4 regions of the Streptomyces sp. NPDC040718 genome follow, and region 1 is predicted to be linked to each of the others. Evidence: riboswitches for the same ligand, from Rfam matches in the RefSeq annotation. Region 1 holds a riboswitch; each other region holds the start of a gene.
What was found. A riboswitch is a leader RNA that binds a small molecule or an ion and turns the genes downstream of it on or off. The one in region 1 is predicted to bind cobalamin.
Positions count from the first base shown of each region.

Region 2: another riboswitch for cobalamin. It lies ahead of ACZ597_RS01280 (energy-coupling factor ABC transporter permease); the one in region 1 lies ahead of ACZ597_RS24865 (CbtB domain-containing protein).
Region 3: another riboswitch for cobalamin. It lies ahead of ACZ597_RS02390 (ribonucleoside-diphosphate reductase subunit alpha); the one in region 1 lies ahead of ACZ597_RS24865 (CbtB domain-containing protein).
Region 4: another riboswitch for cobalamin. It lies ahead of ACZ597_RS19200 (ABC transporter substrate-binding protein); the one in region 1 lies ahead of ACZ597_RS24865 (CbtB domain-containing protein).

Region 1 covers NZ_JBVIXO010000010.1:224,727-229,140, forward strand. The annotation lists gene tsaD (tRNA (adenosine(37)-N6)-threonylcarbamoyltransferase complex transferase subunit TsaD) at 1-1,064, opposite strand, end outside; cobalamin riboswitch at 1,220-1,345, shown strand; gene ACZ597_RS24865 (CbtB domain-containing protein) at 1,661-1,888, shown strand; gene ACZ597_RS24870 (CbtA family protein) at 1,903-2,727, shown strand; partial or broken gene ACZ597_RS24875 (5-methyltetrahydropteroyltriglutamate--homocysteine S-methyltransferase) at 2,807-3,157, opposite strand; gene ACZ597_RS24880 (MFS transporter) at 3,162-4,361, opposite strand; gene ACZ597_RS24885 (DegT/DnrJ/EryC1/StrS family aminotransferase) at 4,407-4,414, opposite strand, start outside.
Region 2 covers NZ_JBVIXO010000001.1:283,182-287,595, reverse strand. The annotation lists gene ACZ597_RS01295 (energy-coupling factor ABC transporter ATP-binding protein) at 1-659, opposite strand, end outside; gene cbiQ (cobalt ECF transporter T component CbiQ) at 650-1,399, opposite strand; gene ACZ597_RS01285 (energy-coupling factor ABC transporter substrate-binding protein) at 1,403-1,786, opposite strand; gene ACZ597_RS01280 (energy-coupling factor ABC transporter permease) at 1,786-2,484, opposite strand; cobalamin riboswitch at 2,514-2,739, opposite strand; gene ACZ597_RS01275 (flavodoxin family protein) at 2,864-3,583, shown strand; gene ACZ597_RS01270 (BTAD domain-containing putative transcriptional regulator) at 3,599-4,414, opposite strand, start outside.
Region 3 covers NZ_JBVIXO010000001.1:526,985-531,398, forward strand. The annotation lists gene ACZ597_RS02375 (carbon starvation CstA family protein) at 1-468, shown strand, start outside; gene ACZ597_RS02380 (CstA-like transporter-associated (seleno)protein) at 465-662, shown strand; gene ACZ597_RS02385 (Uma2 family endonuclease) at 717-1,301, opposite strand; adenosylcobalamin-variant (AdoCbl-variant) riboswitch at 1,436-1,512, shown strand; gene ACZ597_RS02390 (ribonucleoside-diphosphate reductase subunit alpha) at 1,669-4,062, shown strand; gene ACZ597_RS02395 (ribonucleotide-diphosphate reductase subunit beta) at 4,062-4,414, shown strand, end outside.
Region 4 covers NZ_JBVIXO010000006.1:505,955-510,368, reverse strand. The annotation lists gene ACZ597_RS19210 (hypothetical protein) at 71-289, shown strand; gene ACZ597_RS19205 (tRNA(His) guanylyltransferase Thg1 family protein) at 357-1,133, shown strand; cobalamin riboswitch at 1,212-1,349, shown strand; gene ACZ597_RS19200 (ABC transporter substrate-binding protein) at 1,385-2,371, shown strand; gene ACZ597_RS19195 (FecCD family ABC transporter permease) at 2,368-3,387, shown strand; gene ACZ597_RS19190 (ABC transporter ATP-binding protein) at 3,384-4,160, shown strand; gene ACZ597_RS19185 (LysR family transcriptional regulator) at 4,186-4,414, opposite strand, start outside.

The DNA.
Region 1 (4,414 bases):
CCCGCGGGCGGTGCGGCGGCCGTCCGGCGCGCGGCGGGGCTCAGGGCCGCGTACTCCAGGGGGGCGGACGGGTCGATGGACACGTCCGGCGGCGCCGGATCCGCTCCGGCCCGCACGAGCAGGTCGCCGACGGCCGCGATCATCGCCCCGTTGTCGGTGCAGAGCGTCAGCGGCGGCACCCTCAGTTCCACGCCGGCCGCCGCGCACCGCTCCTCCGCCAGGGCCCGCACCCGCGAGTTGGCCGCGACGCCGCCCACGACCACGAGGGTGCGCACGCCGTGCTCCCGGCAGGCGGCCAGCGCCTTGCGGGTCAGCACGTCGGCGACGGCCTCCTGGAGCGAGGCGGCCCCGTCGGCCAGCGGAACCTCCCGGCCGCTCTGCCGGTGGCGTTCGGCCCAGCGCGCGGCGGCGGTCTTCAGGCCGGAGAAGGAGAAGGCGTACGGGTCGTCGCGCGCCCCGGTCAGCGGGCGCGGGAAGGCCACCGCGCGCGGGTCGCCCGCCCGGGCGGCACGGTCGATCGCGGGCCCGCCGGGGTAGGGCAGTCCGAACACCCGGGCCACCTTGTCGAAGCACTCGCCGGCCGCGTCGTCGACGGTGTCGCCGAGGTGCAGGATCGGGTCGCGCACGAGGTCCCGTACGAGCAGCAGCGAGGTGTGCCCGCCCGACACGATCAGCACCACGCACGGGTCGGGCAGCGGCCCGTGCTCCAGGGCGTCGGCGGCGACGTGCCCGGCCAGGTGGTGCACCCCGTACAGCGGCACCCCCGCCGCGTACGCGAGCGCCTTCGCCCCGGCGAGCCCCACTTGGAGCGCGCCCGACAGGCCCGGCCCGGTCGTGACGGCGACGGCGTCGAGGTCGCGCGGCCGCAGCCCCGCCCGGTCCAGGGCCTCTTGGACGACGGGGGTGAACGCCTGGAGGTGCGCACGGGCGGCGATCTCGGGCACGACCCCGCCGAAGCGGGCGTGCTCGTCCATGCTGGACGCCACGACATGGGCGAGGAGCCGCCCGCCGGACACGATTCCGGCCCCGGTCTCGTCACACGAGGACTCGATGCCCAACACCACCGGAGCGGCCACGCCGGCCCCTTTCACACAGGACTCGCTGTTGCACGTAATGTGCAACAAGATACCCGTGGTGCCGGAGGCTCCTCGAACGCCGTGGCCTGGGGTGGCGGGTGCAGCTGGTTCGCCCCGTCCGCCAGGCGGGATGCGTCGTAAGAGGTAACCCGGTGGGAATCCGGGACTGCCCCGCAGCGGTGAGCGGGAACGACCGCCGTCATACGCACTGGGACCGGACAACGGTCCTGGGAAGCGACGGCCACCACACGCCGCCGGGTCCCTCAACCCGGCCGCGACACCGGGTCCCTCGGCGGCCCCGGTCGTATGTGCGCCGCCTCCGCCCGGAGTTCCGTGGCGGGGTGCCCAAGCTGTGATCAGCGACTCATCCGCTTGGTCCAAAGGCCCGCGGGGTTGTAGCGTCACGGCGACATAAAGACATAGCGACGACGGCGAGACGGAAGTCCGGTGTGAATCCGGCATGGTCGCGCCACTGTGTGCTGCGGCGGCTCCCCTCCCCGGGGTGGCGGCGCGGCGAGTCAGACCCGAGGACCGTCGTCCCGCACCACCGTATGGGACGCGTTGTTCCCCGAGGAGGTTCCACCATGGCCGAGGCTCTCGCTTCCGCTGCCGTATCCGCCCCCGCCCTCTCGCCGTCGGCTCCGCTGCCCGTCAAGGCCGTGCTGCCCTGGGCGCTCTTCGTCGGGCTGCTGATGCTCGTGGCCCTGTACTTCGTCGGCGCGGAGCAGGGCGCCACCGCCGTGTTCTCCGGCGAGGGCGTCCACGAGTGGGTGCACGACGGCCGTCACCTGCTCGGCTTCCCCTGCCACTGAAAGGCGCACGCACCATGTACGCCTCCACTGTCAGAGGTCTGCTGGTCCGCGGCATGCTCGCGGGCCTGATCGCCGGACTGTTCGCCTTCGCCGTCGCCTACGTGGTCGGTGAGCCGCCGGTACGGGGCTCCATCGCCGTCGAGGAGGCCGCGGCCGCCAAGGAAGCCGCCCCCGCCGGGCACACCGGTCACGGGGGCGCCGCCCCCGCCGCCGCGGAGGAGGAGGAAGAGCTCGTCAGCCGGCCCGTCCAGTCCACCGTCGGCCTCGCCACCGGCGTGCTGGTCTACGGAGTCGCGCTGGGCGGCATCGCCTCCCTCGCGTTCTCCTTCGCCCTGGGCCGTGTGGGCGGGTTCAGCGCCCGGGCCACTGCCGCCCTCACCGCCGGGGGCGCGTTCGCGCTGGTCTACCTGGTGCCGTTCCTCAAGTACCCGGCCACTCCGCCGGCCGTCGGCAACCCGGACACCATCGGCCAGCGCACCACGCTGTTCTTCCTGATGATCCTGCTCAGCGTCCTGCTGGGTGTCGGCGCGATCGTCCTGGGGCGGCGCCTGGCACCGCGCCTGGGCAACTGGAACGCGACCCTGGCGGCCGGGGCGGGCTTCGTCGTCGCGACCGGGCTGGCCTTCCTGGTCCTCCCGGACAACACCGACGCCGTCAAGGCCGAGTTCCCCGCAGCCCTGCTGTGGGACTTCCGGGTCGCCTCCATCGCCGTCCAGCTCGTCCTGTGGACGGTGTTCGCCGTCGTCTTCGGCGTCCTCGCCCAGCGGCTGCTGGCCCACCGCACCGATGCCGCCGCTGCGGAGGCGACGGCCGCCCGGCCCGCGTCGGCCCTCGTCTGACCGTACGCCGCGCACAGCGCAGAGCCCTGCCGCCCCGGACCTCCGGGGCGGCAGGGCTCTGGCGATTCCGCCCGGAGCGTCAGCCCGCGGGCCGGGCGTCGCCGCCCGTGAGGCCGGCGCGGACCTCGCGTGCGGCGGCGACGAGGTTCTCCAGGGATGCGCGGGTCTCCGGCCAACCGCGGGTCTTCAGGCCGCAGTCGGGGTTGACCCACAGCCGCTCTGCCGGGATGGCCTCCAGGCCGGTGCGCAGCAGGCCGGCCGCTTCCCGGGTGCCGGGGACGCGCGGGGAGTGGATGTCCCAGACGCCCGGGCCGGCCTCGCGGGGGTAGCCGTGGGCGGCGAGTTCGCGGGCGACCTGCATGTGGGAGCGTGCGGCTTCCAGGCTGATGACGTCGGCGTCGAGGTCGTCGATGGCCTGGACGACGTCGCCGGGGTCAGGGGCGGCGCAGGCGGGGGGCCAGGGCCGCCATCGCCGCCATCAGCGCCGGCAGCACCAGCATCGCCCACCGCAGGGTCGCCGCCTCCGCCAGGGCGCCGATGACCGGGGGGCCCGCGAGGAAGCCGACGTAGCCCACGGCCGAGACGGCGGCGATGGAGGAGCCGGTGTGCCCGGGTCGCAGGGCGGCCGCGTGGGCGAAGACGAGGGGGATGACCGCGGCCATGCCCAGGCCCAGCAGGGTGTAGCCGATGAAGCCCGCCGTCGTCGTCGCGGCGAGGATCGGGATCAGGGCGCCGGCGCCCGCCACGACGGCGCACAGGAAGGTGAAGCGGGCCGTTCCGAGGCGGGCGCGCAGCCGGTCGGCGGTGAGGCGGCCGATGACCATGCCGGCGGAGAAGACGGCGTACCCCAGGCCCGCCGCGCCGGCCGAGGCTCCGGTCTCCTCTTTCAGGTACACGGCGCCCCAGTCGTTGACGACCCCCTCCCCCATCAGGGCGCAGAACGCCACGAGGCCGGGGATCCACAGGCCCGGTCCGGGCAGGGCCAGCAGGGGGCCGCTCCTGGAGGGGCCCCCGGCCGGCGGCGGATCGGGGGCGAGGGCCGTGGCCGCCGTGCCCGCCACCACCAGCAGGACGAGGGCCGTCACCGTGAAGTGGGCGCGGATGCCGATCCCGGCGGTGGCCGCGAGGCCGCCCGCCGTGGCGCCGGCGATGCCGCCGAGGCTGAACATGGCGTGGAAGCCGCCGAGTACGGGGCGGCCGTAGGCGCGTTCGACCAGGACGCCCTGGGTGTTCATCGCGACGTCGACGGCCGTGTTGCCGCACGAGAACACGGCCAGGGCGGCCGTCAGTACGGCGAGGTTCGGGACGAGGGGCAGGCTCGCGAGCGCGGCCAGGTAGGCGGCCATGCCGGTGCACAGGACCTTGCGGCTGCCGTACCTGGCCACCAGCCCGCCGACCAGCGGGAGCCCGGCGAAGGCGCCCCCGCTCAGGCCGACGAGGGCCACGGCCAGTTCCCCGGCGGACAGGTCCAGGCGGCTCTGGACGCCGGGTACCCGGGCCGCCCAGGTGGCGAAGGCCGCTCCGGTGACGAAGAAGACCGCGCAGACGGCCAGCCGCATCGTCCGCGGGCTCCGGCTGCGGTCACGGCCGGGCGGTGCCGTGCGGCCGCCGACGGTCCCGGGCTCGTTGCGCATCTACGTCCGTCCCCTTGTCGTTCGTGCCGGGCCGTGCCCGGCCGGTCAGTGCG
Region 2 (4,414 bases), on a different contig from region 1:
ATCCCCGACGGGGTCAGTACGGCCGCGTCGTCGGCCCAGCGGACCGCGAGGTCCACGTCGTGGGTGGCCATGACCACCGTGGTGCCGGCCGCGCGCAGGCCCGCGAGGACGTCCAGGAGGCGTTCCTGCCCGTCCGGGTCGAGCCCGGCCGTGGGCTCGTCCAGGATCAGCACCCGGGGGGCCATCGCCACCGCGCCCGCGATCGCGGCGCGCTTGCGCTGCCCGTACGACAGCAGGTGCGTCGGGCGGTCCCGCAGCGCTGTGATGTCCAGCGCGGCCAGAGCGGCGTCCACCCGCTCGCGGACCTCCGCCGCCGGCAGCCCCAGGTTCATCGGGCCGAAGGACACGTCCTGCTCCACGGAGGCCGCGAAGAGCTGGTCGTCCGGGTCCTGCACCACCAGCTGCACCGAGGTGCGCAGCCGGACCAGGCCCTTGCGGTCGTACGCCACCTCCGTGCCGCCGAGCCGCAGCGCCCCCGAGCCGGGCCGCAGGCCCCCGCTGAGCAGCCGCATCAGCGTCGTCTTGCCGCTGCCGTTGCGGCCCAGCAGCACCAGCGCGCGGCCCTCCGCGATGCCGAAGTCCACCCCGGACAGCACGGCCGGGCCGTCCTCGTACGCGTAACCCGCGCCGACCAGCTCCACCAACGGGGTCACAGCCACAGCTCCTTCAGTACGAGGGTCCCCGCGACCAGGGCGGCCAGCAGGGCGGCGGACCCCGTCAGGAACCGCCAGGACAGCGCCGCGTCGGGTACGAGCACCCGCAGCGCGCCGTCGTAACCGCGCCCAGCCAGCCCCTCCTGGAGCCGGGCCGCGCGGTCGAAGGCCCGGACGAACGAGGTCGCCGCGAGCCCGGCCAGCGAACGCCACACCGCCGCCCGGCCCGTCTGCCCGAGCCGGGCCGCCTGGGCGCGCCGGACCCGCGCCATCGAGTCCAGCAGCAGGAAGCCGATCCGGTACATCACCAGGGCCACGTCCACCACGGGCGCCGGCACCCCGGCCCGCACCAGCCGGGGCAGCACGTCCGAGACCGGGGTCGTGAAGGCGAACAGCAGCACCCCGAGCGAGGCCGCCGAGGTGCGCAGCAGCAGCTCCGCCGCGTGCCGGGGCCCGTCCGGGGCCAGGGCGAGGAACCCGTCCGGGCCGCCCACCGAAACCAGCAGCGGCAGCGCCCCGGTCACGCAGAAGCCCAGCGGGACCCGGAAGGCCCGCCACAGCTGCCGCCCGGCCACCCCGGCCGGCCCGAGCAGTACGGCCAGGGTCGCGGCGGCCACCAGCGGCCCGCCCGGCCAGGGCGGCAGGCACACGGCGGTGACGGTCAGCCCGAGGCCCAGCAGGGCCTTCTCCAGCGGGTGGCGGCCCCGCCAGCGGCTGGAGTGGGCCGCCACGTCGATCGGCAGCACCGCCTACGACTCCGGGGTGGAGCGGGGCTTCGCGGCGTCGGCGGTCCCGGCGCCCTCCGTGGTCTCGGACCCGGCCTGCGCGAGGGCCTGCGCCGCGCCCTGGCGGCGGCCCTTGCGGACGCCGAAGTAGTAGGCGAGCACGCCCGCGCCCAGCGCCGCCTGGAGGGCGAACAGCGCGGACTCGACCTCGCCCGAGGGAGGTTCGTACAACGGGGAGAACCAGGGCTCGTAGTCGGGCTCCAGCTCGGTGATGGCCGCTTCGGCCTGCGCGTCGGCGCCGGCGAAGGGCTCCTCCTTGTCATCGCCGAGCCCCAGCGCGAGGGGGAGCACGGCCAGTGCCGCCACCAGGAGCAGCAGCAGGGTGTTGATCTTCGCGTTCCTCGTCATCAGAGGGCCGCCTCCTGCCGGGCCTGCTTGCCGCCGGTCAGCTTCGCGACCCCGAGCCGTACCAGGTCCGACTTGCTGGACTGCATCAGCAGCCGCATCACGAGCACCGTCAGCAGGCCCTCGCTGATCGCGAGGGGGATCTGGGTGAGGGCGAAGATGCCGGCGAACTTCTCCAGGGAGCCCAGGAAGCCGCTCGCCGGATCGGGGAAGGCCAGGGCCAGCTGGACGGAGGTCACGCAGTAGGTGACGAGGTCGGCGAAGAACGCGCCGAAGAAGACGGTCACCATCAGCGGCAGGTCGAACTTCCGCAGCAGCCGGTAGACCCCGTAGCCCGCCCAGGGTCCGGCGACGGCCATCGAGAACACGTTGGCGCCCAGTGTGGTGAGCCCGCCGTGGGCCAGCAGCAGTGCCTGGAAGAGGAGGGTGATCGTGCCGAGCACCGCCATGATCGGCGGCCGGAACAGGATGGCCCCGAGCCCCGTCCCCGTCGGGTGCGAACAACTGCCCGTCACGGAAGGGATCTTCAGGGCGGACAGGACGAACGTGAACGCACCGGACGCCCCGAGCAGGAGCGTGCTCTCCGGGGTCGACTTCACCTCGCGGGTCAGCGCGCGGACCCCGTGGACGACGAAGGGGGCGGACGCGGCGCCCCAGGCGGCCGCGTGCAAGGGGGGCAGGAACCCCTCGGCTATATGCATGGGTTGGGAGACCTCTCCAGCACCTCGTGGATGGACGACGCGCCCCGGCCGGTCTCCTGGCTCACGGGTACTGATGCCCTGGCTCCGCCTTCCCGGGCCCATGCGGTTTCCCGCGCGGGCCCAGTGGCTTCCCGCGGTGGGGGCACCTCCCGGACGGAGTCTGGGGGAGAGTGGAGCCGGACTTCCCGATCACAGTGGCGAGGGCCGCACCGGTCTTCCACCGGTTTCCCGAACACCAAGGCCAGATGACCCTAGTCGCACGCACGGACCGTCACAACCCGGACCGATCCGGCCACCGGCCCGTCCGCCCGCCCCGCCGCGCACCCGGACGGGCCAGGCCCACTGGCCGGCCCGCCGGGCGCCCGGCACGGTGGAGGGCATGGCCGCCGACGACAGCCCCCGGTACGAGGACCTCTCCGCCGTCTACGTCAACTGCACCCTCAAACGCTCTCCCGAGACCAGCAACACCGAGGGACTGATCGCGCGGAGCCGGGCCGTCATGGAATCGGCCGGGGCCCGCACCTCGCTGATCCGCGCCGTCGACCACGACATCGCCACCGGGGTCTGGCCGGACATGACCGACCACGGATGGGAGAGCGACCAGTGGCCGGTCCTCTACAGCCAGATCATGGACGCCGACATCCTGGTGCTGTGCGGCCCGATCTGGCTCGGGGACAACAGCTCCGTGATGAAGCAGGTCATCGAGCGGCTGTACGCCTGCTCCTCGCTGCTGAACGAGCAGGGCCAGTACGCCTACTACGGGCGCGTCGGCGGAGCGCTGATCACGGGGAACGAGGACGGCGTCAAGCACTGCGCCATGAACATCCTCTACAGCCTCCAGCACCTCGGCTACGCCGTGCCGCCCCAGGCCGACGCGGGCTGGATCGGCGAGGCCGGCCCCGGCCCCTCCTACCTGGACCCGGGATCGGGCGGTCCCGAGAACGACTTCACCAACCGGAACACCACCTTCATGTCGTGGAACCTGATGCACCTGGCCGCGCTCCTCAAACGCGCCGGCGGCATGCCGGCCCACGGCAACCAGCGCTCCCTGTGGGACGCCGGCTGCCGCTTCGACTTCCCCAACCCCGAACACCGCTAGGTCCCGTCCTCCGGATCACGCCGGGCCCGTCTCCGCCAGCGCCGACTCCAGCCGTGCCAGCAGCGGCCGTGCGTTCATCCTCCGGCAGTCCTCCACCGCCCCCTCCAGCAGCGCCCGCGCCTCCGCGGGCCGCCCGGCCGCCAGCAGGGCCTCCGCCAGCGGGGGCACCGCCAGCGCCCGCACCAGCGTCTGGCCCGAGCGGCGGCCCAGCGCATCCGCCGCCCGCAGCTCCCGCAGCGCCTCCGCCGTGTCCCCGCGCGCCAGCGCGATCCGGCCCAGCCCGATCAGCGCCGCGCACTGGCCCGCCAGGTCGCCCGAACCCCGCGTGTGCCGCAGCACCCGCGCGAAGCCCTCCGCCGCCTCCTCCAGGCGCCCCTCCACCCGCAGCGCCTCCGAGACCCAGCGCAGCATGCACATGCGGGGCCAGGCCGCCCCGCCCAGCTCGGCCACCGCCAGCGCTCGGCGCAGCTCCCGCAGGGCCCCGCGGGTGTCCCCGCGCGCCAGCAGCACCTGGCCGATGCCGCGCAGGGCGTGCGCCTGGCCGTAGCGGTCGCCGGCCGCCTCGAAGACCGCCGCGCCCCGGCGGCAGCGGGACTCCGCCTCGTCGAAGCGCCCCTGGAGCCGGTCGAGGTACGAGAGCACCCAGCCCGCGTAGGCGGCTCCGTGCGCGTCCCCGAGCTCCTCGAACAGCGCCTCACCGGCCGTCACCGTCTCCCGGGCCGGCCCCCACTCCTCCCGGCAGGCCCGCAGCCGGCCCAGCCCGACCAGCATCAGGGCCTCACCGGTCCGGTCCCCGGCCGCGCGGGCCGCTGCCAGGCCCGCCTCCTGCAC
Region 3 (4,414 bases), on a different contig from region 1:
CTGCTGGTCAAGTCCGGCCGGCTCAAGTGGGCCTGGGTCACCGGCGTCCCGCTGGCCTGGGACGTCGCCGTCACCCTCACCGCGAGCTACCAGAAGATCTTCTCCGACGACGTGAAGGTCGGCTTCTTCGCGCAGCGCGACAAGTACCAGAGCGGCATCGACGCCGGGAAGGTGCTGCCGCCCGCCAAGAACATGGACGACATGCACACCGTGGTCACCAACGCCACGGTCGACGGGGTCCTGTCGGCGCTGTTCGCGGTCCTGATCATCATCGTGCTGGTGGACGCGGCCCGGGTCTGCCTCAAGGCCGTCGCCGACCCCGGGTCGGTCCGCCTCTCCGAGGTGCCGTGGACCGAATCGAAGATCATCGCCCCGGCCGGGCTGATCGCCACCGCCGGGGAGAAGGCCGAACTCGCCGCCGCCGGCCTCGACGGCAGCGGGGGCAAGGCCAAGGAGCCGGTCGCGTGAGCGGGGTGCGCGGGGCGCTGGCGAAGGCCAGGTTCTACGTACGGGAGTTCTCCGGCGAGGCCGCGTACGACCGCTACGTCGCGCACGCCCGCTCCCACGAGCCGGACGCCGAGGTCCTGACCCGGCGCGCCTTCGAGCGGGCCCGCACCGACGCCCGCGAGGCGGACCCCCGCGAGGGCTTCCGCTGCTGCTGAGGAACCAGAAGGGCCCCGCCGGACCTCCGGCGGGGCCCTTCGGCGCAGCCGGGGTCAGCGCACCCAGTCCTTGAGGGGCTCGGTCTGGAGGGTGATGCCGACGGGGTCGGGGAGCGTGACTTCCTTACCGAAGGGAACGGTGCGTACGCTCTCGTAGCATGTGCCGTCCGGGTCACTGTGGACGAGAACCTGGCACTTGAGCCGGTCGATGAGCAGGTAGACGGGGATGCCGGTCTCGGCATACGCGCGCGGCTTCTCGACCCGGTCGCGCCGTTCGGTGTCGGAGTCCCACGAGGTCACCTCGACGGCCATCAGGATCGGGCCCGGATCCACCCAGTCGCCCTGCCCGACGAACGCGTCCTCATGCGCCAGGATTCCATCCGGAATGGCGCGCCCGCCCCGGTACTGTTCGGCCTTGATCCCCTGCCCCGCGTGCAGCCAGAACCCTGGGCGGTGCTGGATACAGATCCGGGACAGCCACACGATGATCCGCCCATGGTCCCCGTCCGGCATCGCCTTGCTCCTCAGCACCCCACCGATGAATTCCAGCCGCAGCCCCTCCTCCTCGCGGGCCGCTATCCGTGCCAGGTGCTCGAACGCTTCGGTCGTCATGTGGGGATGGTCGGTCATGAGGGTCATGCCTCGCTCGCCTTCCTCGACGGTGCTGTCTCCGACGATAGCGGAGAGGTACGTCAGAGGGACGCGGAGTCGCGGGCGACACAACATCTAGGGGGTCACACAGACCCGGCCCACCACATGTATGCTCATCCTCGCTGTCGCCGCAGGGGAATCCGGTGCGAATCCGGAACTGTCCCGCAACGGTATGAAAAGTCCGAGGACCTGCCGACAGTGCGCCCGGATCGACCGAACCGGGTGCCGACACGTCCGGGCCTCGCGGTTGGGCCGGTGGACGCCATGCGGTGTGTACGCGATCCCGTCGCGCCCGCATGCGCCTCCCCGCGCCCCACCCGCCGATGACCGGGCCGAGCGAGGGAGAGCTCCCGCCGTGACCATCGCGCCTTCCGCACCGCGCGCCGAGTCCGTTTCTGGCGACACCACCGAAGGCCCGGGGGCCGCGCTGCTGCGTACTCTCACCGAGCTGACCGCCGACCTCCCCGACACCGACCCCGGCCGGGTCGCCGCCGCCGCCCTGCGCGGCCGCAGCGCCTCCGCCGACGAGGCCGAGCTGCGCGGGCTGGCCACCGAGGCCGCGGCGGGCCTGATCTCCGAGGACCCCGCCTACTCCCGCCTCGCCGCCCGCCTGCTGACGCTGGCCGTCGCCGACGAGGCCGCCGGCCAGGGCGCGACTTCCTTCGCCGAGTCCGTCGCCGTCGGCCACCGCGAGGGCCTGATCGCCGACCGCACCGCCGAGTTCGTCGCCGCCCACGCCGCCCGTCTGAACGCGCTGGTCGAGCACGCGCTCGCCGAGGGCGCGGACGACCGCTTCGGCTTCTTCGGCCTGCGCACCCTGCACAGCCGCTACCTGCTGCGCCACCCGATCACCCGCCAGGTGATCGAGACCCCGCAGTACTTCATGCTGCGCGTGGCCTGCGGCCTCGCCGAGGACGAGAGCGTCCAGGCCGTCGAGGAAGTCGCCTCGCTGTACGGCCTGATGAGCCGGCTCGACTACCTGCCGTCGTCGCCGACCCTGTTCAACTCAGGTACGCGCCACCCGCAGATGTCCTCCTGCTACCTGCTGGACTCCCCGCTGGACGAGCTGGACTCGATCTACGACCGCTACCACCAGGTGGCGCGCCTGTCGAAGCACGCCGGCGGCATCGGCCTCTCGTACTCCCGCATCCGCGCCCGCGGTTCGCTGATCCGCGGCACCAACGGCCACTCCAACGGCATCGTGCCGTTCCTGAAGACCCTCGACGCGTCCGTCGCCGCCGTGAACCAGGGCGGCCGCCGCAAGGGCGCCGCCGCCGTCTACCTGGAGACCTGGCACGCGGACATCGAGGAGTTCCTGGAGCTCCGCGACAACACCGGCGAGGACCAGCGCCGTACGCACAACCTCAACCTCGCCCACTGGATCCCGGACGAGTTCATGCGCCGCGTGAACGCCGACGCCGACTGGTCGCTGTTCTCCCCGGCCGACGTCCCCGAGCTGGTCGACCTCTACGGCGACGAGTTCGACGCCGCCTACGTCAAGGCCGAGGCGGCGGGCCTCGCCAAGAAGACCATGCCGGCCCGCGACCTCTACGGCCGCATGATGCGCACCCTCGCGCAGACCGGCCAGGGCTGGATGACCTTCAAGGACGCCTCCAACCGGACCGCGAACCAGACCGCGCTGCCCGGCACCGTCGTCCACTCCTCCAACCTCTGCACCGAGATCATCGAGGTCACCAACGACGCCGAGACGGCCGTCTGCAACCTCGGCTCGGTCAACCTCGGCGCGTTCGTCGCCGACGGCGAGATGGACTGGGCGCGCCTGGACGAGACCGTCCGCACCGCCGTGACCTTCCTCGACCGCGTCGTGGACATCAACTTCTACCCGACCGAGCAGGCCGGCCGCTCCAACGCCAAGTGGCGTCCGGTGGGCCTGGGCGCGATGGGCCTCCAGGACGTCTTCTTCAAGCTGCGCCTGCCCTTCGACTCGGCCGCGGCGAAGGCCCTGTCCACGAAGATCTCCGAGCGGATCATGCTGGCCGCGTACGAGGCCTCCTGCGACCTCGCCGAGCGCTCCGGCCCGCTCCCGGCCTGGGCCGAGACCCGTACCGCCCAGGGCGTCCTGCACCCCGACCACTACGAGACCGAGCGCCACTGGCCCGAGCGCTGGGACGCCCTGCGCGCCCGCATCGCGAAGTCCGGGATGCGCAACTCCCTGCTCCTCGCCATCGCCCCGACGGCGACGATCGCCTCGATCGCGGGCGTGTACGAGTGCATCGAGCCGCAGGTCTCCAACCTCTTCAAGCGCGAGACGCTCAGCGGTGAGTTCCTCCAGGTCAACGCCTACCTGGTGGAGGACCTCAAGCAGCTCGGCGTGTGGGACGCGCAGACCCGCGAGGCGCTGCGCGACTCCTCCGGCTCCGTCCAGGGCTTCGGCTGGATCCCGGCGGAGGTCCGCGAGCTGTACCGCACGGCGTGGGAGATCCCTCAGCGCGGCCTGATCGACATGGCGGCGGCCCGTACGCCGTACCTGGACCAGAGCCAGTCCCTGAACCTGTTCCTGGAGACGCCCACCATCGGCAAGCTCAGCTCGATGTACGCGTACGCCTGGAAGCAGGGCCTGAAGACCACGTACTACCTGCGCTCGCGCCCGGCGACGAAGATCGCCCGCGCCGCGTCCGGCGCCGCCGCCGTCCCGGCCGCCACCCCGGCCCAGCTGCCCCAGGCGCTCGACGCCGAGGCGCTGGCCTGCTCCCTTGAGAACCCCGAGTCCTGCGAGGCCTGCCAGTAATGAGCTCCACCGACAAGAAGAACCTCCTGGACCCGGGCTTCGAGCTCACGCTCCGCCCGATGCGCTACCCGGACTTCTACGAGCGCTACCGGGACGCGATCAAGAACACCTGGACGGTGGAGGAGGTCGACCTCCACTCCGACGTCGCCGACCTCGCGAAGCTGACGCCGGCCGAGCAGCACATGATCGGCCGTCTGGTCGCGTTCTTCGCGACGGGCGACTCGATCGTCTCGAACAACCTGGTGCTGACGCTGTACAAGCACATCAACTCCCCGGAGGCGCGCCTGTACCTGTCGCGCCAGCTGTTCGAGGAGGCCGTGCACGTCCAGTTCTACCTGACGCTGCTCGACAC
Region 4 (4,414 bases), on a different contig from region 1:
TTCGTTCTGTCCGGCCGCCGCGGTCTCCTTCGTCCGCGTAGCTTGTGCGCTCTCGACGAAGGGAGCCGAGGTGGCGGAGCAACGGGGTCCGGACTGGGGGCGCGGCCTGCTGGCGGTGGGCCTGCTGCTGTTCATCGTGGGGTTCTTCACCCTCTGGCCGTTGTCGGTCGTGGGTTTCCTGATGGTCCTGTTCGTCGGGGTGTCCACGGCGGGGCAGAGACGGGCCGGCGGTCAGCCTCCGGAGACGCTGCTGCAGCCGGGAGACCGGCCGTGGAAGAGGAACGAGTAGCCAGGGACGGGGCCGGTGCGCGGTCGTAATTGCGGCGGCGGTTCCCGGCCTCCGGATACCCTGCGGCATGAGCGACACGACCGCACTCGGCGACCGCATGAAGCGGTACGAGGCCGCGCACCGGGCTGTGCTGCCCCGGCGCACCTACACGATCCTGCGCCTCGACGGCCGCGCCTTCCACACCTACCTGCGCCACGCGGACAGGCCGTTCGACATGGGCTTCGTCGAGGACATGGCCGCCGTCACCGAGGCGCTCTGCGCCGAGGTGGGCGGGACGGCCTTCGCGTACCACCAGTCCGACGAGATCAGCCTGCTGCTCACCGACTTCACGGGCCAGGGATCCGAGCCCTGGTTCGGCGGTGTCGTCGCCAAGCAGCTGTCGGTGTCGGCGTCGCTGGCCACGGCGGTCCTCAACGAGCGCAGGCCGGGTCGGCGGGCCCTCTTCGACGCGCGGGTCTTCACCATGTCCGATCCCGTCGAGGTCGCCAACTACTTCGTGTGGCGGCAGCGTGACGCCGTCCGGAACTCGATCTCCATGGCGGCCCAGGCGCACTTCTCCCACAAGCGGCTCCAGCGCGTGTCGACCGGTGCCATGCAGGAACTGCTGTGGTCCGAGGCAGGGGTGAACTGGAACGACTACCCGGCCGCCTGCAAGCGGGGCCAGGTGGCCGTGAGGGCGACCGGAGAGCGGGCCGTCGAGTACACGGACAAGCGGTCCGGCGAGACCGTGCGGACGACTGCTCTTCGGTCCTGGTGGGAGGTAGGTGGCGCGGAGCACTTCTCGGCGGAGCCGGGCGGATGGCTCGCGCAGCGGATCCCGGCGATGCCGACGCTGACGGCCTGACAGGTCGTCCGATCGGACGCGGCGCGGCGGGCTCCGTTCCCGGGGCCCGCCGCCCCTTCCGGGCGTGAAGATCGGATCTGGCAGACTTGGCCGGGTTGTCCCGGCGGTGCAGGACAGGAAACCGGTGCGAATCCGGTGCGGTCCCGCCACTGTGACCGGCCGCCGCGTGCGCGTGGGGGCCGGGAGTCAGACACTGACGCACCGCCTCTTCACTTCGACCGGGGACGAGGATCCCCCGGAGAGGCCTCACCATGTCGCGTGTCCGCGCCGCCGTGCGCTCCTTCCTGCCGTTCGCCCTTGTCCTGCCGCTCGCCGCCTGCGGCGGGCCGCCGGGGGCGGAGCGGCCCGCCGGGGCGCAGGCCGCGCCCGGGTTCCCGTACACCGTCACCAACTGCGGTGTCAGCAGCACCTACCAGGCGCCCCCCGAGCGGGCCGTCACCATGAACCAGCACGCCACCGAGATCATGCTGGCCCTCGGGCTCCAGGACCGGATGGCCGGCACCGCCTACCTCGACGACTCCGTGCTGCCCGCCTACCGGCCCGCCTACGACCAGATCAAGGTGCTGGCGAAGGAGTACCCCTCGAAGGAGGTGCTCCTCGGCGCCAACCCCGATTTCGTGTACGGCGGTTACGCCAGCGCCTTCGACAAGGGGCAGGGCCGGGACCGCGAGGGGCTGGCCAAGGCCGGCATCGGCTCCCGGCTGAGCGTCGAGTACTGCACCGAGGGCCCCGTCGGCCTCGAACAGCTGAAGACCGAGATCACCGAGGTCGCCCGGACCTTCGGCGTGCCCGAGCGCGGCGAGGCCCTCGTCCGGGACGAGCAGCGGCGCGTCGACGCCGTCACCGCGCGGGTGAAGGACCGGGCCCGCCCGGCCGTCTTCGTCTACGACTCCGGCGAGGCCTCCGCCTTCACCTCCGGGGGCAACGGCATCGGCAACGAGATCGTCTCCCTCGCCGGCGGCGCGAACGTGTTCGCCGACCTCAAGGACACCTTCGGCGACGTGCCGTGGGAGAAGGTCATCGAGCGCGGACCCGAGGTCGTCCTCATCTACGACTACGGCGGCACCACCGTGGAGGCCAAGAAGCAGCGCCTGTTGAACGACCCGGCGCTCGCGCAGGTTCCCGCGGTGAAGAACCGGCGGTTCGCCGTGCTGCCGCTCTCCTCCGCCGTGCTCGGCGTGCGCGTCGCCGACGCCGTCGAGTCCCTGGGCCGCCAGCTGCACCCCGACGCCCCGTGAGGCGCGGGCTGACGCTGGTGCTGCTGGCCGCCGCGCTCGCCGCTTCGGCGGTGGCGGGGCTGGCGCTGGGGCCCGTACGGATCCCGCCCGGCCAGGTCCTCGACATCGTCCTCGGCGGTCCCGGCGCGCGCGGGGCCTTCGCCTCCATCGTGTGGGACGTGAGGATGCCGCGCGTACTGCTCGGGGCCGTCGTCGGGGCCGGGCTCGCCGTGGCCGGAGCCGTGCTCCAGGCCCTCGTCCGCAACCCGCTCGCCGACCCCTTCCTGCTCGGGGCCTCCTCCGGGGCCTCGGCGGGGGCGGTGCTCGTCATCGTGTTCGGCGCGGGCGCCGCCGCGGTCGCGGGCGGACCCGTGCTGCCGGCCGCCGCCTTCGCCGGGTCCCTGGCCGCGCTCGTCGCCGTCTACGCCATGGCCCGGCGCGGCGGCACCATGACCACCGGCCGGCTGATCCTGGCCGGGGTCGCCGTGCAGTACGTCCTGTCCGCCCTGACCAGCCTGGTCCTCGTCCTGTCCGCACACCCCGACCAGATACGCACCGCACTGTTCTGGACCCTGGGCGGCCTCGGCGGGGCCCGCTGGGACGAACTCGCCCTGCCGGCCGCCGCGCTGCTCGCCGGCACCGGTCTGCTCACCGCCCTGGCCCGGCCGCTGGACCTGCTGCTCGCGGGGGAGGAGGGCGCACGCACCCTCGGCCTGGACACCGGCCGCTTCCGGGCCGCCGTCTTCGTGCTGTCCTCCCTCGTCATCGGGGTGCTCGTCGCCTACAGCGGGGCCATCGGCTTCGTCGGGCTGATGGTCCCGCACGCCGCCCGGATGGCCGTCGGCGCAGGCCACCGGGCGCTGCTGCCCGTCGCCGCGCTCGCCGGGGCCGTCTTCCTGGTCCTGGCCGACCTGGTCGCCCGTACGGCGGCGGCCCCCGAGGAGGTCCCGGTCGGGGTGGTCACCGCGCTGGTGGGCGGGCCGTTCTTCCTGTGGATGCTGCGCAGGACCAGCCGCACCGAGGGGGTGGCGGGATGACGCGCGGACCGGCGGAACTCGCCGTCGAGGCCCTGCGTTACGAGGTGGACGGGCACACCCTGCTGCACGGGGTCGACCTCACCGCCCGCCCCGGCGAGACGGTCGGCGTGGTCGGGCCCAACGGCAGCGGCAAGACCACCCTGCTGCGCTGCGTCTACGGCACCCTGCGGCCCACCGCCGGCCGGGTGCTGCTCGACGGGGCCGACGCCGGGGTGCTGGGCGCCAAGGAGCGCGCCCGGCGGGTGGCGGTGGTCCCGCAGGACGCCGCTGGCACCTTCGGGCTGACCGTCCGCGAGGTCGTCGCCATGGGCCGCAGCCCGCACAAGCGCTTCTGGGAGCAGGACGGCCCGGAGGACCGGCGGCAGGTGGCCGCGGCGCTGGAGCGGGTCGGCGCGGCCGGCTACGCCGAGCGGCGTTTCGAGGAGCTCTCCGGCGGCGAGCGCCAGCGCGCCCTCGTCGCCCGCGCCCTCGTCCAGGAGCCGGGCCTGCTGGCCCTGGACGAGCCGACGAACCACCTCGACATCCGCTACCAGCTGGAGGTGCTCGGCCTGGTCCGCGCCCTGCCCGCGACCGCCCTCCTGGTCCTGCACGACCTCAACCTCGCGGCTTCCTTCTGCGACCGGCTGTACGTCCTGTCGGCGGGCCGGGTCGTCGCCGCGGGACCGCCGGGCGAGGTGCTGGACGAAGCGTTGTTGGCGGAGGTGTACGGGGTCCGCACCCGGATCGGCACCCACCCGACGACGGGCGCCCCCAGCATCGTCTACCTGCCCTAGCCGCCCGCCCGCGGCGGAAGGCCGCTCACGAGGACATCGTCCCGAGCTCGCGGGCGATGCGTACGAAGGACCGGACCATCGGGTTGTCGTTGTCCGACCGCCAGACCAGGCCCCAGCGCAGCTTCGGGGCGTCGTGGAGGGGCACGTAGGTGATGTCGGGGCGGACATGGAAGCGCGTGACCTGGGCTGCGAAGGAGTGGACGGCTTCGCCCGATGAGATGATCATGAACAGCGAGTCCAGGTCGGAGGCGTGG